Regions from separate parts of the Latilactobacillus parasakei genome, predicted to be linked through region 3. Evidence: predicted binding sites of a transcription regulator. Region 3 holds the regulator's gene; each other region holds the start of a gene.
The links. Region 3 encodes NrdR, which represses ribonucleotide reductase genes. Its sites were predicted from a motif close to ACACNATATATNGTGT; they were not measured.

Region 1 (5,205 bases), 470 kb from region 3:
GCTGATGGTGCTTTGAAGCCTGCACCTAGTCTAGGAATTACAGGGGAGTTAAAGCTATCGAATGTACCTGACAGCTATGGCTTATATTATCGGTATAACAGTAATGGTAATAATGATAAAGGTGCTTGGCGTCGTTATTCTGATGGTGCTCAAACTGGAACCTCTGTAAAGCTAGATCAAGAAAGTTTATTGGCTGATTTAAATAATCAGACTAAGGCGACAGCGGGAACCATGAAAACTGAGGCGCAGAAGATTAGCTATCCGCTCACTAAAACTAGCGGGATTGAATTTGCAACAACGGCGGATGCCAAGGCGGCAACGATTGCTGCAGATAAGATTGAAACCACTGCGACGTTTAAATTCACGTTACAGATTGATGCGTCTCTTGAAGTAACCGTCCCTGCTAAAATATCATTTGGGACTGACGTTTTAGGTCATTCTTCTGGTGAAGCAACAAGGGCGGTTGCTATCAACGAGATTCAATTGACCCAAAAAACAGTCGCAGATACTGGAACAGCAGAAGAACCAAGGGTTGTTGTTTATAATCCGTTATTAAGTGGGTTTAATCTAAAATTAGCCTATTTAGACGCGAATGCGACAAGTCCAAATCCGTTTTATATTACCAATAATTTTAAATATAATATCAATACTGCAGCACCAGTACCACTAGCACCAGATAAAAGTGATGGTGAGTGGATTGATGGAATATTGAAGCGTGATACCACACCGCAGAGTCTAGAAACGAAGATGAGTAATAATCCGCTTAAGAGTAATTCGTTGCAGCTTCATTTACCCTATAGCAATAACTATAAGGTATCGTCAAATGCGTACACAGCACCAATGGGGTGGCAATTGACGCTTTAAAAAATTTTAAATGGAACTTAGCAAAATCTAATGATGATGCTAAGTTCTTTTTTTGCCATTTTTATAACGTCAGATGCTAAAAAAACGACAAATTAAGGTTGAAAATTATTTAACGTAGCTTAATGTTAATTATCAACACTATATAGATTATTATAATATTCTAAAATATTATTTATGATTATAATGTTTAATTGTATTGGATAAGGGTATAATGGAACTGCGGTAATAAAAGACTTCAAATTAATATAAAATTAATTCTAGCTCATCAGTCATTTTAAATGATAGTTAGTTTGGACTGGAGGTGCTACTTAGATGAATACGAACAGTATTTATTTGACGCTAGCTGAGAAAGAAAAATACGCATTATTCTTGGATATTACTAACGTTAAGTGGGATGAACTGCCCGTTAAGAAACGAATTAGTATGGCCAGACAGGTTGATTACCTGATTGATGATGTGAATTTAAAACAGGTTGCGGCGCTCTTAGATCGCAACTACGGTAGTTTATATAATATGTACATGAGTATGGTGGGCGACTTACAGGCGGTCTTAGGGACCGATACTGATGATGCTCGTCAACTCTTTAAGGTACCGAGTGATGCCTATCATTTTTACATGGTGAAAAATTCGGATGTCTATGATTTTGTCCAAATTTTATTACATGGTGGCAATGTATCATTCCAATCGTTTTGGGAGAAACATCAAAGTAGTAAGGCGACGGTCTTGCGCCATTTGAAGCAGGTGCGTGATTTAATCCGAGCTTTTAACGTCCGAATTGCTTATGATCCGATTCACTTAGAAGGTGATGAAAAGGCGATTCGAATCGCCTTGGTAACTTTATACTGGTTGGCAGCCGGTGGTCATACTTGGGTATTTGATGAAGTTGACCAGCAAATGGCCCATGAAGCCTTTGATTATGCGGTCAAGGCCTATCAACTAGAGGCACCTAATCTATTGACACGCGAAATTGGGTCCTACATGATTGCCGTTTCATATTATCGGGTAATGCAAGGGAAGGTTATCGAAGAAGATGATCGAATGTCGATTATTCGCTATCCTTATCCTGATTTAACCAATGCTTATTTAGTGGCTGATTTTACGCAAGATTCAATTGATCTTCGTGCAACGTTGGCGCAACTATCACCTGCGCAATGTCGAGCCGAATCAGCAGGGTTATATTTCATTTTAAAATATGGTCCAATGCCGCTGAAATCCAAAGAACGTTTTGATATTACGGAATGTAAAATCTATGAACGTTATGTTTCTGAGGTCTATCAATTTGTTACACACTTCCTGGAACGAACGCCAATTGATATTCAGCATTATTTGAAGATTTCGGATAAGATTTATCACGAGTTACAAAATGCCTTGTTTGTGGTCACGACTAATATTCATGTGCTGGGAAATGATATGACATCAGTCGCATCTCATCAGTTAATGGAACGGTTAAAATTATTGCGGCCTAACGAACGATTACGAGCTGATATCAGTCAGACGGTTGATTATCTCTTATTTGAACCTGAGTTTCGATTATTTGAACCTAATCGGGATGCACTCGTGAAAGCGTACTATAATTTGGTGCGGCAACTGATTCAGCAATATCGTCCGACTAATCGAGTGAAGGTTGCTTTGGTAGTCGAACAAGATTACTTGGGCTACATGGATATCTTGGCTGCTTTAGAGAACATCCAATATGTTGACGTCAGCACTAGTGATGAAGCATTGCGAGATGCTGATCTAGTGGTTACAACAGCCAGCATCGCCTTGCCAGAATATACCAACCCAGAAGCAGTGCCATTTGTTTGGCGCTTGAACGCTAATAGCGATCACTATGCGCGCTTATACGGCATTGTCCACGAATTATGGATTCAAAAATCACATCTAGAAAAATCTGAGCTCAATTGATAACGTACACATTTGTATGCAAAAAAGGCCTGGATAATAATTTATCCAGGCCTTTTTTAATTAGATTTAGATTGCTTTAGCTTGTTGTTCGTTTAATTCTTTAACCCGTTGGTCGATCATGTCGATGACTTTTTTACGATCTGCTTCGTTTTCAACGAAGTCTAATACGTCGCCGTCGATTTGCATTTTAGGACTTTCATCATAGGCATCGTACCAAGCATCGTAACGGCTGTTCAATTCTTTGTAATAGTCGTAGAGGGTTGGATCGGCTTCTAGTTGTTCATAAGAACGACCACGTTTTTGAATCCGTGAAAGCATTGTTTCGAAACTAACGCGGACATGGATTAATAAATCAGGACGTTTCTTGTGGGCGGCAAATGGTAATTCTTGCATCATGTTGGCTAACAATTCGTCGTAAACGCGCACTTCAGTTGCTGTGGCACGACCGAGGTCAGCGTTCAAGTGGAAGAGTAATGAATCTTCGAAGATTGAGCGATCCAAGATGTTGTTATCATCTGTGTAAGCTTGCTTGATACTATCAAATCGTTTATTTAAGAAATAGATTTGGAGTAAAAAAGCGTATTTAGTAGGATCTTTATAAAATAAAGGTAATACTTCATTATCATCAACGGATTCATAAAAAGCTTCCGTTCCTAAATGATCAGATAAATATTTTGTTAAACTAGTTTTTCCTGCACCAATTGTGCCAGCAAGTACGAGCAATGTCATCAGTCTCCCTCTTTTGACTATAAAATGTGTTTTAAATGTTATTGATATACAACATGTGGTGTTTAATCACCAAACGTCACTTAAATATTCTAGCATTTTTAGCGTAAAAAGCAACGCTTGTTTATCAAGGGGAGGTATGGTTTCATTGCGAAGTCATTAATGGTAAAATAAATTGCCCATTATAGATACTTTCCGGGAGGTTAGTCAGTTGAATAGAAATGACAGTATTTTTTAACACAGGCTGAAAATGATAAATATGGTCTGTTGTTGGATATCGCGAGCTTGAAACGGGATGAATTACCCGTCAAAAAAAGAATTGCATTATCTCGAAAAAATGAACCATTGGTCGACGACGTTAATTTAAAACAGGTCGCCGCCTTGTTAAACCGGACTTACGGTAGTCTATATAATACCTATATGAGTATCGTTGCTGATTTAAAAGAAGTTATCGGTGAAGACACTGAAGATATTCAAAGATTATTTAGCGTCCCACTAGATGCCTATCACTATCATTTAGTGAATCAATCAGATGTTTTTGATTTTGTAAACATCTTGTTGAAGGGTGAAGAAGTGACGTTCGAAGAATTTTGGACAGCACATGATATCAGTAAAGCAACCGCATTGCGACATTTGAAGGGTGTTCGGGATTTAATCCGGTCATTTGATATCCGCATGTATTACGATCCAATTCGCCTAGAAGGTGATGAAAATAAGATTCGTTTAGTCCTCACCATTTTATTCTGGTTAGCGACGGATGGGCACACTTGGCCTTTTGAAACGATTGATCGATTGGATGCCTTAAAGGCGTTTGATTTAGCAATCGAACGGTTCCAATTGGCAAAACCAAATGTTTTAACCCGTGAATTGGGTGCGTACTTAGTTGTGACAATGTATTATCGGATTGCGCAACGGCACTATATTCAAGGACCTACCGAAGAAAATCTGTTGCGGTACCCAGTCCCCAATATGATTAAAGCGTATATTAACCAACCGTTCATTGGGCCAGCGTTAATTATTAAGAACGCAATGGCTCAGATGACGATGGAAGAGGCAATGGCTGAATCCTTCAATCTTTATGACTTGATGAACTTTGGGCCCATCTTGTTACAAGGGAATAATCAGTATATGCCATCTTATGAAGATCGTTATGAACGCTATATTCCTAAGACCCATAAATTCGTAATGGATTTCATGGCTAAGGTCCCAATTAATCTTGAAGAACATTTGAACCTGGATGAGGAAGATTATCAAGGGTTAGTTCAGACATTAATGGCAACTGTCATGACAATCTATATGTTTAAACAAGATGTGATGTCGATTATGGCGAACCATTTAATGGACGATTACACACGCTTAAGGGATAACCCCGTTTTAAAACAAGATATTGAAGATACGGTCGATTACTTACTTTTGGACAAGCAATTAGATTTTATCAGCGATTTACGCGATCAAATTGTTAGTGGGCTTTATAATGTCTTGCGTCAAGTTGTTCAACGAGTGGCACCTACTAACCCAGTGAAGGTCGTCTTAGTATCAGAACAATCATTTTTAGGCTATTTTGATTTAATGATGGCTTTGAAGAATATTCGTTACGTGACAGTGACGCACGACGATGCTGATTTGGCTGATGCCGATCTAGTCATCACAACGTCAAGTATCTCGTTAGCCAATAAGGTTAACTCGAATGCAGTGATGTTTAAGTGGAAT
Region 2 (5,205 bases), 250 kb from region 3:
AGATCGTAAACAAGTTGCCGGCCCTGCTGCGACTGACGAAGAAGTTGATCAATTCTTGGCAATGGTTAAAGACGCAAAACGCCCTGTAATCCACGTCGGTCGTGGGATTAAAGATGGCGGCGACAAACTCGTTGAACTATCAAAGAAATTACAAATTCCAATCGTCATGACTGGTCTTGCAAAAGGCTTAGTGCCTGATAGTTATGAAGGTAACTTAGGGATGGCTAACCGGGCTGCTTCAAAGGCGGCCGATGAAATCATGGCCGTCAGTGATCTTGTGATTGCCATCGGTGCTGACTTCCCATTTGCCAACTTAATTTACCGGACACATGACTTCAAGTTCATCCAAATCGATAACGATGAAGCACAATTTGGCCGTCATCATTTCTTAGACTTTGGTATCTGGTCAGATGCAACCACTTTTGTTGAAAAAGTAATTGCGCGTAGTCAAGCTGCTGCACCAAGTCCATTCTTCAAAGCTGCTGTTGCTGACATGAAGAACTGGCAAGCTTATCTTGATGACTTAACCAACCGGCCATCTGATCCACTTGAATTTGAACCAATCTATAAAGAAATCAACCGGATTGCTGAACCAGATGCTGTCTTCTCAATCGACGTTGGTGATAATATTATCAATAGTTTCCGCCACTTAAACTTAACACCTAAGAATAAATGGGTGATTTCAGCCCTCTTTGCTTCAATGGGCTCAGGTGTCCCTGGTGCCTTAGCTGGTCAACTCAGCTACCCAGACCGTCAAGTCTTCAATATTGCTGGTGATGGTGCCTTTTCAATGGTGATGCAAGATTTAATTACCGAAAAGAAATATCAATTGCCAATCATCAATATCATCACTTCTAATGCCTCATTAAACTTCATTAAGAGTGAACAAGATGATTTACCAATGGATTACTCAGGAATCTTCATCGAAGATCAAGACTTCGCAATGATTGCTCAAGCAATGGGCGTTGAATCAATCACAGTTCGTTCTTCTAAAGAATTACCTGCCGCTTTTGACAAAGCCCTTGAAGTCACAAAAGCAGGTCGCCCATTCTTAATCGATGCTAAAATTACTGACAAACGTAGTATCCCTGTTGAAGAATTAGAATTAACTATCAAAGATGGCAAGCTAACAGAATCAATTAGCGCAAGCTATGATGCTTCTCGTCCTGCCGGCAAAGAATACAGCGTCGCTGATTTCTTTGCAGAATACGATGGTCAATCACTTAAAACATTGCCAGAGTTATTTGCAGAAAATGGCGTTGAACTCTAATATTTTCAAATTAAAAAGCATCCTAACGCGTGTTAGGATGCTTTTTTGATGCTTTAATTTTCAGTAATCGTTTCTTTTGGATGGAACCAAACAACATTCTTATCGAAAAATGACACTAAATCGTTTGATAAGTACAAGATGTACGTGAAGAATAAAACCCAGTTAGAACCACCTTGCATTGCTGTAATACCCCATAAAGTAATTGAGACAATACTTTGGATAAACCAGAAGTAGTAACTTTCCTTGAAACGTAACGTTGTCAATAACGCACCAGTAAAGCCAACCGAAGCGGCAACACTATCAATCAACGGCCGTGGGCTATCTGTCATATGACTTTCCCAGAGATATAACAACCCTACTGAAGCAGCGAAGAATAATAACGTCAGTACCCAGTTACGAAGACCCTTACCACGACTCGCAAGACCACGGACTTTTTTGTCGACATTTTGTGCCCAATCTGGCATCAATAAGACCGGAATATCTAACATAATAATGTAGACCGTTTGTAATAACATATCATTATAGTTTTTAGCGTTGTAAGCCACAATAATGTAGATTAACGCAGAAATAATCCCAAAAACACCATTTAAGGGTTTTGTATTAGTGATACTAATCGTACATGTAAAACCTAACATGCCCGCAAACATCGTTAAAATTGAAACACTATTAATGGGTCCACCTGAAACTGTGGCAGCTAAAATAAACCCCAAACCAAACATTAATAAGCCATAACTAGCTGTTGTCCAGCCCTTCATTTGTTGGATATACCACTTTGGATTAAATACACTGGCGATTGCACGACTATCTTGCATTGATCAAAAACCCTCTTCATCTCAAATTAGTTATTTATTCGGATTGTCAACACCGTTTCCTATATATTGGTGTATAAAACAAATTAACAACACTATATATAGTACACGCAGGCTTTTAAAATTTAAACTCTTGTATTTAATTTAAAATATGGTAGCTCTCAAACTGTGATTTCTAAGATGCCCGTTAGCACGCTAATGCAAGCGCTGAACTAGGCCAATTAAAAAAGATAGTTACCCACCTTAGCAATTCACTCAAAAAAAGTGTCGCTCAAATTAAATTGAGCGACACTTTTTAAATACTTTTTTAAGCCCGATAAATTGCTTTAGCGGCGTTCATTGCCGACCAAGCTTTTGGCCAGCCGACATAAAAGGCCAGGTGCGTAATGACTTCGACAATTTCTGCCTCGGTAATGCCATTGTCCTTACCGATTTTCAGATGTGCTGGCAGCTGTTCAAAATTACCACCTGAAATTAACGCACTAATTGTAATTAAACTACGTTGGTGCGCCGGTAGTTCTGCTTCTCGTGACCAGACTTGCCCAAATAAAACATCATCATTTAATTCAGCGAACTTAGGTGCAAAGTCACCCAATAAATCGCGGCCTGCCGTTTGTTTTTTTGCCATTTTAAAACCTCCCTTTAGTTTGTTAATGCATCATAATCGGTATCGGAAACAGCTTCTAGCCATTCAGGCGTCCCAGCTGTAATTGCGATGTGGCTAAACCAACTGTCCTTAGTGGCACCATGCCAATGCTTAATGCCGTCTTTAGTGACAATCACATCACCAGGCACCAAATGTTGCGCTGCTTCACCAGCTTCTTGATACCAGCCTTCACCACCAGTGACTAACAAAATTTGATAACCATCATGATGAATGTGCCAGTTATTGCGACAACCTGGTTCAAACGTGACATTGCCAACATTAGCATTCACATCTGGTTCGTTAACCAACATTGATAAATAACTTTGCCCAACAAAGAAGTCTTGGTAAGCCACATTTGGTTCACCCACTGTAAATAATTGTTCTGTTTTTAATTGTTCATTTTTAACCATTTTAATAACCTCACTTTATTATGATTCAAATCGTTGTAAATAGGTCTCAAAGCTTTCTGATTGATCTATCGACTGGTCTAATTTGCCATCATACCAATCAATTTTATGCCCCATAATCGCCAAATTAGCTTGTAATTCAGCGACCTCGGCTTCGGCCCGTGCTTTAACCTGCTGCAATAGCGCCTTGCGCGCCTCAATCGTTGGATCACCTTGAGCTCGCAGTTCAACATAGTTCTGTAATTCGGTAATCCGCATCCCGGTCCCTTTTAGATGGAGGATAAAACCGACCCATTTCACATCCTCTAATGTGTAATAGCGTAACCCGGCTGCATCCCGTTGCGGTTTGATTAAGCCTTGTTCTTCATAATAACGTAACGTGTAGGTTGATAACCCCACTAGGGCCGCAAACTCACCAATTTTATAATGTTTTTCTGCCAAAATAGACGCCTCCTTTTAATAAGCTGGTCGATTGCCGTCCGTATTGGGCTGATTAATCCCCCAACTTGCGCGAATACCAAGGGTTGGTTGATTAATTAAATCTACCACCACCTTGGCGATACTTTGTCGTGAAATAATCGTTCCTTTAAATGGTGTGCCTTTTTCCGTTAATTCATAATCAACAATCGGTTCATCTGTCATATAAGCACACCGTAAAATTGTGTAATCTAATGGCGATTGTTCAACGATTGTTGCCGCTCTACGTGTATCTTCCATGACATCGTGACCTACAGCGCGTTCATTCCACGCACCAAATTCGCCCGGTACTTCATGATAAAGACCCAACCCACTGATATAAATCAACCGTTTGACACCGGTCGCAGTCATCGCTTGAACAACAGTCTTCATTAAGGGTTCAAATTTGCCACCTAAATTAGCATAGATAATATCAATCCCCTTCAAGGCTGACGTTAATCGCGATTGATCTAAAACATCGCCTTCGATAATTGTCACATGCGGATTTGTTTTTAAAGTGGCCAACCGTTCGGAATGCCGTAAATATAAAACTAAATCGTGTTGCTTAGCTGCTAATAATTCTTGAATGACCAGCTGTGCGACTTGGCCTGCCGCACCTAATACTAATATTTTACTCATGATTGACACTCCTTTGCTTCAGTAACTGTAGAATACACCTTCTAGTGGACTATAAGGCAAGCTTATTTTTAAATAACATTTCAATTTTGCACAATTTAAAAGTAATCGGTTGAAGTATCACAAGACGTAGTTTATAATAATTATAAAGTAATAAAGGTTATTGGAGGCTTCATTGTGACTAAGAAATTATCTCTTGCTCAAAAAATTAATGTTATGCGGGCTAGTGTGATGGGTGCCAACGACGGCATTCTTTCCGTTGCTGGTATTGTAATTGGGGTTGCCGGTGCCACTAGCAATCACTTCGCCATTTTTATCTCAGGGATTGCCGGTATGTTAGCCGGTACTATCTCAATGGCAATGGGCGAATACGTTTCGGTCAGCACGCAAAAAGATGCGCAAGAAATGGCAATTTTCAATACACAACTCAATCTCAAAAGTAATTATGAATCACAAAGCGCCTTTGTCCGTCAAAAATACATTAAAACGGGTATTGCCCCAGAATTAGCGACGAAAGCCACCCAAGAAATGATGACGGCTGATCCCCTAACAACTGTTATCCGAGAAAAATACGGCTTTTTACCCAACGCTTTCACGAATCCTTACGCAGCTGCGATTGCCTCATTTATTTCATTTCCGATTGGCTCTATTTTGCCACTAGCAGCAATTACCCTTTTCCCTAATCGTATTAGCGTTATCGCAACTATCATCGCGGTGATGATTGCCCTAGCCATTACTGGTTATAGTGCCGCTGCCCTCGGTAAAGCCAATCGGCCCAAAGCCATTATTAGAAACGTTATCTCTGGTTTATTAACAATGATTGTCACTTACGCAATTGGAACACTGTTCAAACAATAAACGCTTGCCTAGCTGATTTTTAAAACACACAATTATTTTTTCTCGAAAGGATCCTTTTCTATGTCGATTTCAAAAACAACTGCCCCTTCAGTTGAAAAGCCCCACCAAACAATGGAAGAAAAA
Region 3 (5,205 bases):
CGCGCCACTGTTTCTTGTGATAGGGCGGCCTGATTAGCCTGAATAAAGGCCTGCACATCAGGATCTTGTAAGGCTTCTTCAACTAATTTATTAAAGCGCTGATTCAGGCGTTGCCGGTTCATATAGTCGGTTAAATCTTTGCCCATATTTTCCATTATGATTCCCGCCCTTCACGGATTTTCTTGAGTAATTGATCAATTTCTTGCTGATCCGCCTTACTTGATGTGGTTTGTGGCGCTTGATAATCAGACTTAGCCCATTTAGGCACAGTTTCCTGCTTGGTCTTGGCTTGATAGCGCGGTTGTCGTTTAGTTTGTTTCGTTTCTTGTTTAGTTTGGAAATCACGGATTTGTAAAATGGCATCAGCTGGCGTCTTAACACCTTGTTGCGCCCATTGGTTAGCAATCCGATCCAACAAAGCTTGTGTTAAGCCCTCATACTGGCTAATAATATAAACCACTAAAATATTTAAAACATCGTTGTTGAAAATATAACGATTTTGCAAGTCCCGTAATGCGCGAATTTCATTTTTCGCCACAAAGCCGTGATTTTTTTGCTTGAGATATTCTAAGTAATCCACTGGCAAATACTGCTGACTTTCGGTTAACCATTGCATCTCTTTTTCGTTAAAGCCGGCTTGTTGCCATTCTTTTTGTAGGACCTCGAGTGGCTTCTTAGCCGGTTGTTCGCTGTTATTTTGAACACTATGCCGACGCGTATAATTATTCAAAACATTTTGTTCTAACGCATCCATATTGACCCGACTATCAGCAACATCCATGGTAAGGCCGATTAAGCGTCCTAGCTCCATTTCGTCTAATCCATAGAAATAATGCAAATTAAATAATCGTTGCTCATTACGTAAAATTTCATCCGTATCGATTTGGTTCTGTGCAACCACTTCTTGCAACAAAGCCCAATCAAAAGTGCGCAACTCAACTGACGTGAAACTTGGTTTTTGCGCCTTTTTTTGTTGATACGTACTTTGCGCCTCAGCAACTGCCGTAGGCGCCGTTGTTAAATGATCATTTTGAACGTGGAAAACCGTCAAGAAGTTCTTCGTAACCTCTTCGTATTCCTTAGAACGCACTGGTTGTAGTTTAAAATGCTCTCTCAATTCAATAAACCGCTTCTCACCGACTGATTCATATAAAATAACACTCAATAAATCATCATTGAAGAAAATATGCGGCTGCATCGGTGCGTATAATTCGTACACCAGATTGCGGCCCGTATTATTATTTTTTTGATAAGTCCGCATTAAGCCCAACGCTTCTAACTTATTACGCGCATCATAAAAAGCTGGCAAATCGACCCCTAATAAATTCAACAAGGTTGCATGCGTTTGGAAAGTCGTTTGACTTTTAGCCTGGGTTGATTGGCTCCATAACAAAAGATAGAGACTGTACGCGACAGCCCCCATCAGTGGTTGGTATAAATAGGTGACGACTGTTTGATCAAAATCGCTCAAATAGTTAGCTTTTGTCACCATAAACCCATCTTTAGGACTTAAATAATCAAATGCGTCTGACATCCACTAACTCCTTTCGACTAATCTTGGTCTTTAGCCTTTTCTTTTTTCATCATTTCTTGTAATTCCGCCATAAAGACATTCATGTCTTTAAATTGACGGTAGACACTAGCAAAACGAATGTAAGCAATCTCGTCGACGCCTGGTAAGACAGCCATGACATATTCACCGACAGCTTGTGACGACACTTCGTTTTCGCCTAATGCTCTGATTTTATTTTCAACTTCATCAACAATTTCAGTCATTTGTTCCATCGTAACGGGCCGCTTTTCAGCAGCCCGAATTAAACCACGCAATAATTTATCCCGGTTAAACTCTTCGCGCGTTCCATTTTTCTTAATAACTAATAACGGTGTTTGCTCCACCCTTTCAAAAGTTGTAAACCGGAATTGACAATTTTCGCATTCGCGACGACGCCGAATAACGCGTCCTTCATCTGTTGGTCGACTATCAATTACCCGTGAACTATTTTGATGGCAATGTGGACATAGCATAAAGACACCTTCTTATCTTTTAATTTAAGGAATATTAATTGTATTTTACTATTCTAAACAGATAGTATAACAATATTATAACATGACATGCAACAGAGTGGTCTACCAACCGGGTTGATTCTGAGGATTAGCAGTGTTAGGCGAATAACCGATGCAATCGGTTGTTTGACTAACATCGCTAACCGCAGGAATCAGGTTGGTAGTCCACGTTTCAGATTGATTTCGCACTGGGTTACTTTTTCACATTTGCTGCGTAGTGTAAGTAGGCCAAAAAAGGAGCTGAGACAAAAGTAATTTTGTCTTCAGCTCCTTTTCGATATCCGAATATTGATGGTATAAACGTGTCCTATAAGTCATATCCTTCCGGTTAACCCTGAATGTCAAACGATTGCTTGCAGCAATCATTCGCCATTCTGTGTTAATCCTCAGGTCATACCCGACTTATGACACACTCCTTCCAAAACTGTCTTTAATTGGGCTTCCAATTGAGCCAGTGAACCTTGGTTATCAATCACAAAATCTGCTCTGTCGCGTTTTTCAGTCAATGATGCTTGACTGTTAATCCGTTTCAAAGCATCTTCGCGACTTAATTGATTCCGCGCCATCAATCGCGCTAATTGCTTTTCAACTGGTAAATAAACGACCATCACCCCGTCGCAAACCATTTCGTAGTGCTGTTCATACAACAACGGTAAATCCAAAATGACTAGCGGTTCTTGATGCGCTTTAGCCGCGGCCATCTCGGCCATAATCGTTTCCCGAATGATGGGTGCGGTAATCGCGTTGAGTTGTGCTAATGCGGCTTGATTACCAAAGACCAATTTACCCAAAGCCGCCCGATCAACCTGACCGTTTTGCACAAACTGCTCGCCAAAAGTGGCTTGGATTTGCGCTTGAACGCTTTGATTATTCGCCAACACTTGGTGTGCGATTTGATCCCCATCAATAATAGGCACTCCTTGTTGGGCCAGCATTTGAGAAACCGTTGTTTTACCGGTAGCAATACCACCGGTTAGGCCTAAGAAATAAGTCATTATTTTGCATCCCTTTTAATCTGACACTTTGGACAAAAATGCGTCCCCCGTTGTGCCACTTTAATCTTCTCGATTGGTGTCCCACATCGTTCGCAAGGAACCCCCTTTTTACCGTAAACATGCAGCATTTCTTGGAAGGCGCCAGCATGACCGATCGCGTTCAAAAATGTGTTAACCGTCGTCCCTCCATGATTAATCGCTAGTTCTAATTCGGCGATAATCTCATCGTGGAGGCGATCCGTTTCAATACGCGTTAAAACATTGGCTGGTGTTTCCGGATGAATATGACTCAGCCACAGCGTCTCATCAACGTAGATATTACCTAAGCCGGTCACAACCTTTTGATCTAATAATAATGGCTTAATGGCTTTGTGATGCTTTTGCAACCGTTGATAGAAGTCCGCCTTTAAAAAGGTCGTTGGTGTTGGTTCCGGACCTAAGTCCTTCAACCCGGCTACCGTATTTTCCTGACCGGTTTCAATCAACTGCATTCGGCCAAACTTCCGCGTGTCTAAGTAGCGCATTTGTTGACCATCCGTGAATTCAAAAATTACGTGCGTATGTTTTGAAATCGGTGCCTCCTTGGCAACCACTTCATACTTACCTTCCATTCGCAGATGGCTAACAACCGTCAGCTGCTCTCCAAAACGAATTAGTAAATATTTCCCCCGCCGATCAACAGCAGTAATCTGTTGGCCTACTAATCCAGCAGTAAAGACTTCATCTGGATTAACAATGATTTTCGACCAGCGAATATCGATTGCTGAAACAGTTTTACCAACCGCTAAGGTTTCAAGTCCCCGGCGGACATTTTCGACTTCTGGTAATTCAGGCATTTTCCGTCACCTTATTTCTTAATATCGTACCAAGTTGGGCCAAAACCACTTTCGACCTTCAATGGCACCGCTAATTTAACGGCTGAATCCATCACACTTGGGACTAATTTTTGTAAGATTGGTATTTCTTCAGTTGGTGCTTCAAAAATCAATTCATCGTGTACTTGTAATAACATTCTGGCTTGTAAGTTCGCCTTTTTCAATTCTTGTTGCATTAAAATCATTGCCACTTTGATAATATCCGCAGCACTACCTTGAATTGGCGTATTCATCGCTGTCCGTTCTGCAAAAGAACGAAGGTTAAAGTTCTTAGCGTGAATATCTGGTAAATAACGACGCCGGTGGAAAAGCGTTTCGACATAGCCTTCTTCGCGCGCTTTTTTAACAATATCGACCATGAATTGTTGGACACCCGGATATTGTTCGAAATAAGCGTCGATAAAGCGTTTGGCTTCTTGCCGTGAAATCCCAATATTTTGAGATAAACCATAATCGCTAATCCCATAAACAATCCCGAAATTCGTAGCCTTAGCTTGGCGCCGCATATCTGGTGTCACTTCATCAGCACTATTTAAACCAAAGATCTTCATCGCAGTATTCGCATGAATATCCCGATCTTCTTTGAAGGCCTCTTGCATATTGGCATCCCCTGAGATGTGTGCCAATACACGTAATTCGATTTGCGAGTAATCAGAAGCAAACATTTGCCAGTCTGGATGGCTTGGAACAAAGGCTTGGCGAATCTTGCGGCCCTCTGCCAAACGAACTGGAATGTTTTGTAGGTTAGGATCAACTGACGATAAGCGACCGGTTTGCGTCAAGGTTTGTAAATAACGCGTATGGACTTTGTTATCTTGATGAATTGATTTCAATAACCCTTCAACATAGGTTGATTGAATCTTGGCGATTTGACGATAATCCAAAATTGTTTGAACAATCGGTGCATCCTGCCGTAATTGTTCAAGCACATCGACAGCGGTTGAGTAGCCCGTCTTTGTCTTCTTAATGACTGGTAAGCCCATTTTTTCAAATAAAATGACGCCCAGTTGCTTAGGTGAGTTAATGTTGAAGGTTTCGCCAGCTTCAGCGTAAACTTTTTCTTCCAAAATCTTCAAGGTCTGGCTGAATTCCGAGCCCATTTGTTGCAGGCGACTAGCATCGACCCGAATCCCTGTTATTTCCATTTGCGCCAATACGAGGGCCAATGGTAATTCCATATCCGTAAAGAGATCGAATTGTTGATGTTCCTTCAATTGTTCTTCAAGTTGTGGTTGTAAATGATAAATGGCCGCCGCTTTTTGAACAAGATG

Region 1: the regulator NrdR is predicted to act here: its motif matches at 3,545-3,560, upstream of ACPBEH_RS08210 (deoxynucleoside kinase).
Region 2: the regulator NrdR is predicted to act here: its motif matches at 2,172-2,187, upstream of pnuC (nicotinamide riboside transporter PnuC).

What each region holds. Positions count from the first base shown of each region.
Region 1 is NZ_CP186861.1:1,640,831-1,646,035, forward strand. Features, by position in the region: gene ACPBEH_RS08200 (hypothetical protein) at 1-864, shown strand, start outside; gene ACPBEH_RS08205 (helix-turn-helix domain-containing protein) at 1,177-2,769, shown strand; gene ACPBEH_RS08210 (deoxynucleoside kinase) at 2,836-3,498, opposite strand; gene ACPBEH_RS08215 (helix-turn-helix domain-containing protein) at 3,781-5,205, shown strand, end outside.
Region 2 is NZ_CP186861.1:98,494-103,698, reverse strand. Features, by position in the region: gene spxB (pyruvate oxidase) at 1-1,270, shown strand, start outside; gene pnuC (nicotinamide riboside transporter PnuC) at 1,324-2,082, opposite strand; gene ACPBEH_RS00490 (carboxymuconolactone decarboxylase family protein) at 2,387-2,707, opposite strand; gene ACPBEH_RS00485 (cupin domain-containing protein) at 2,722-3,135, opposite strand; gene ACPBEH_RS00480 (MerR family transcriptional regulator) at 3,154-3,573, opposite strand; gene ACPBEH_RS00475 (NAD(P)H-binding protein) at 3,589-4,227, opposite strand; gene ACPBEH_RS00470 (VIT1/CCC1 transporter family protein) at 4,402-5,082, shown strand; gene ACPBEH_RS00465 (VIT1/CCC1 transporter family protein) at 5,143-5,205, shown strand, end outside.
Region 3 is NZ_CP186861.1:2,110,766-2,115,970, reverse strand. Features, by position in the region: gene dnaI (primosomal protein DnaI) at 1-155, opposite strand, end outside; gene ACPBEH_RS10465 (replication initiation and membrane attachment family protein) at 155-1,534, opposite strand; gene nrdR (transcriptional regulator NrdR) at 1,552-2,025, opposite strand; gene coaE (dephospho-CoA kinase) at 2,451-3,059, opposite strand; gene mutM (DNA-formamidopyrimidine glycosylase) at 3,059-3,895, opposite strand; gene polA (DNA polymerase I) at 3,907-5,205, opposite strand, start outside.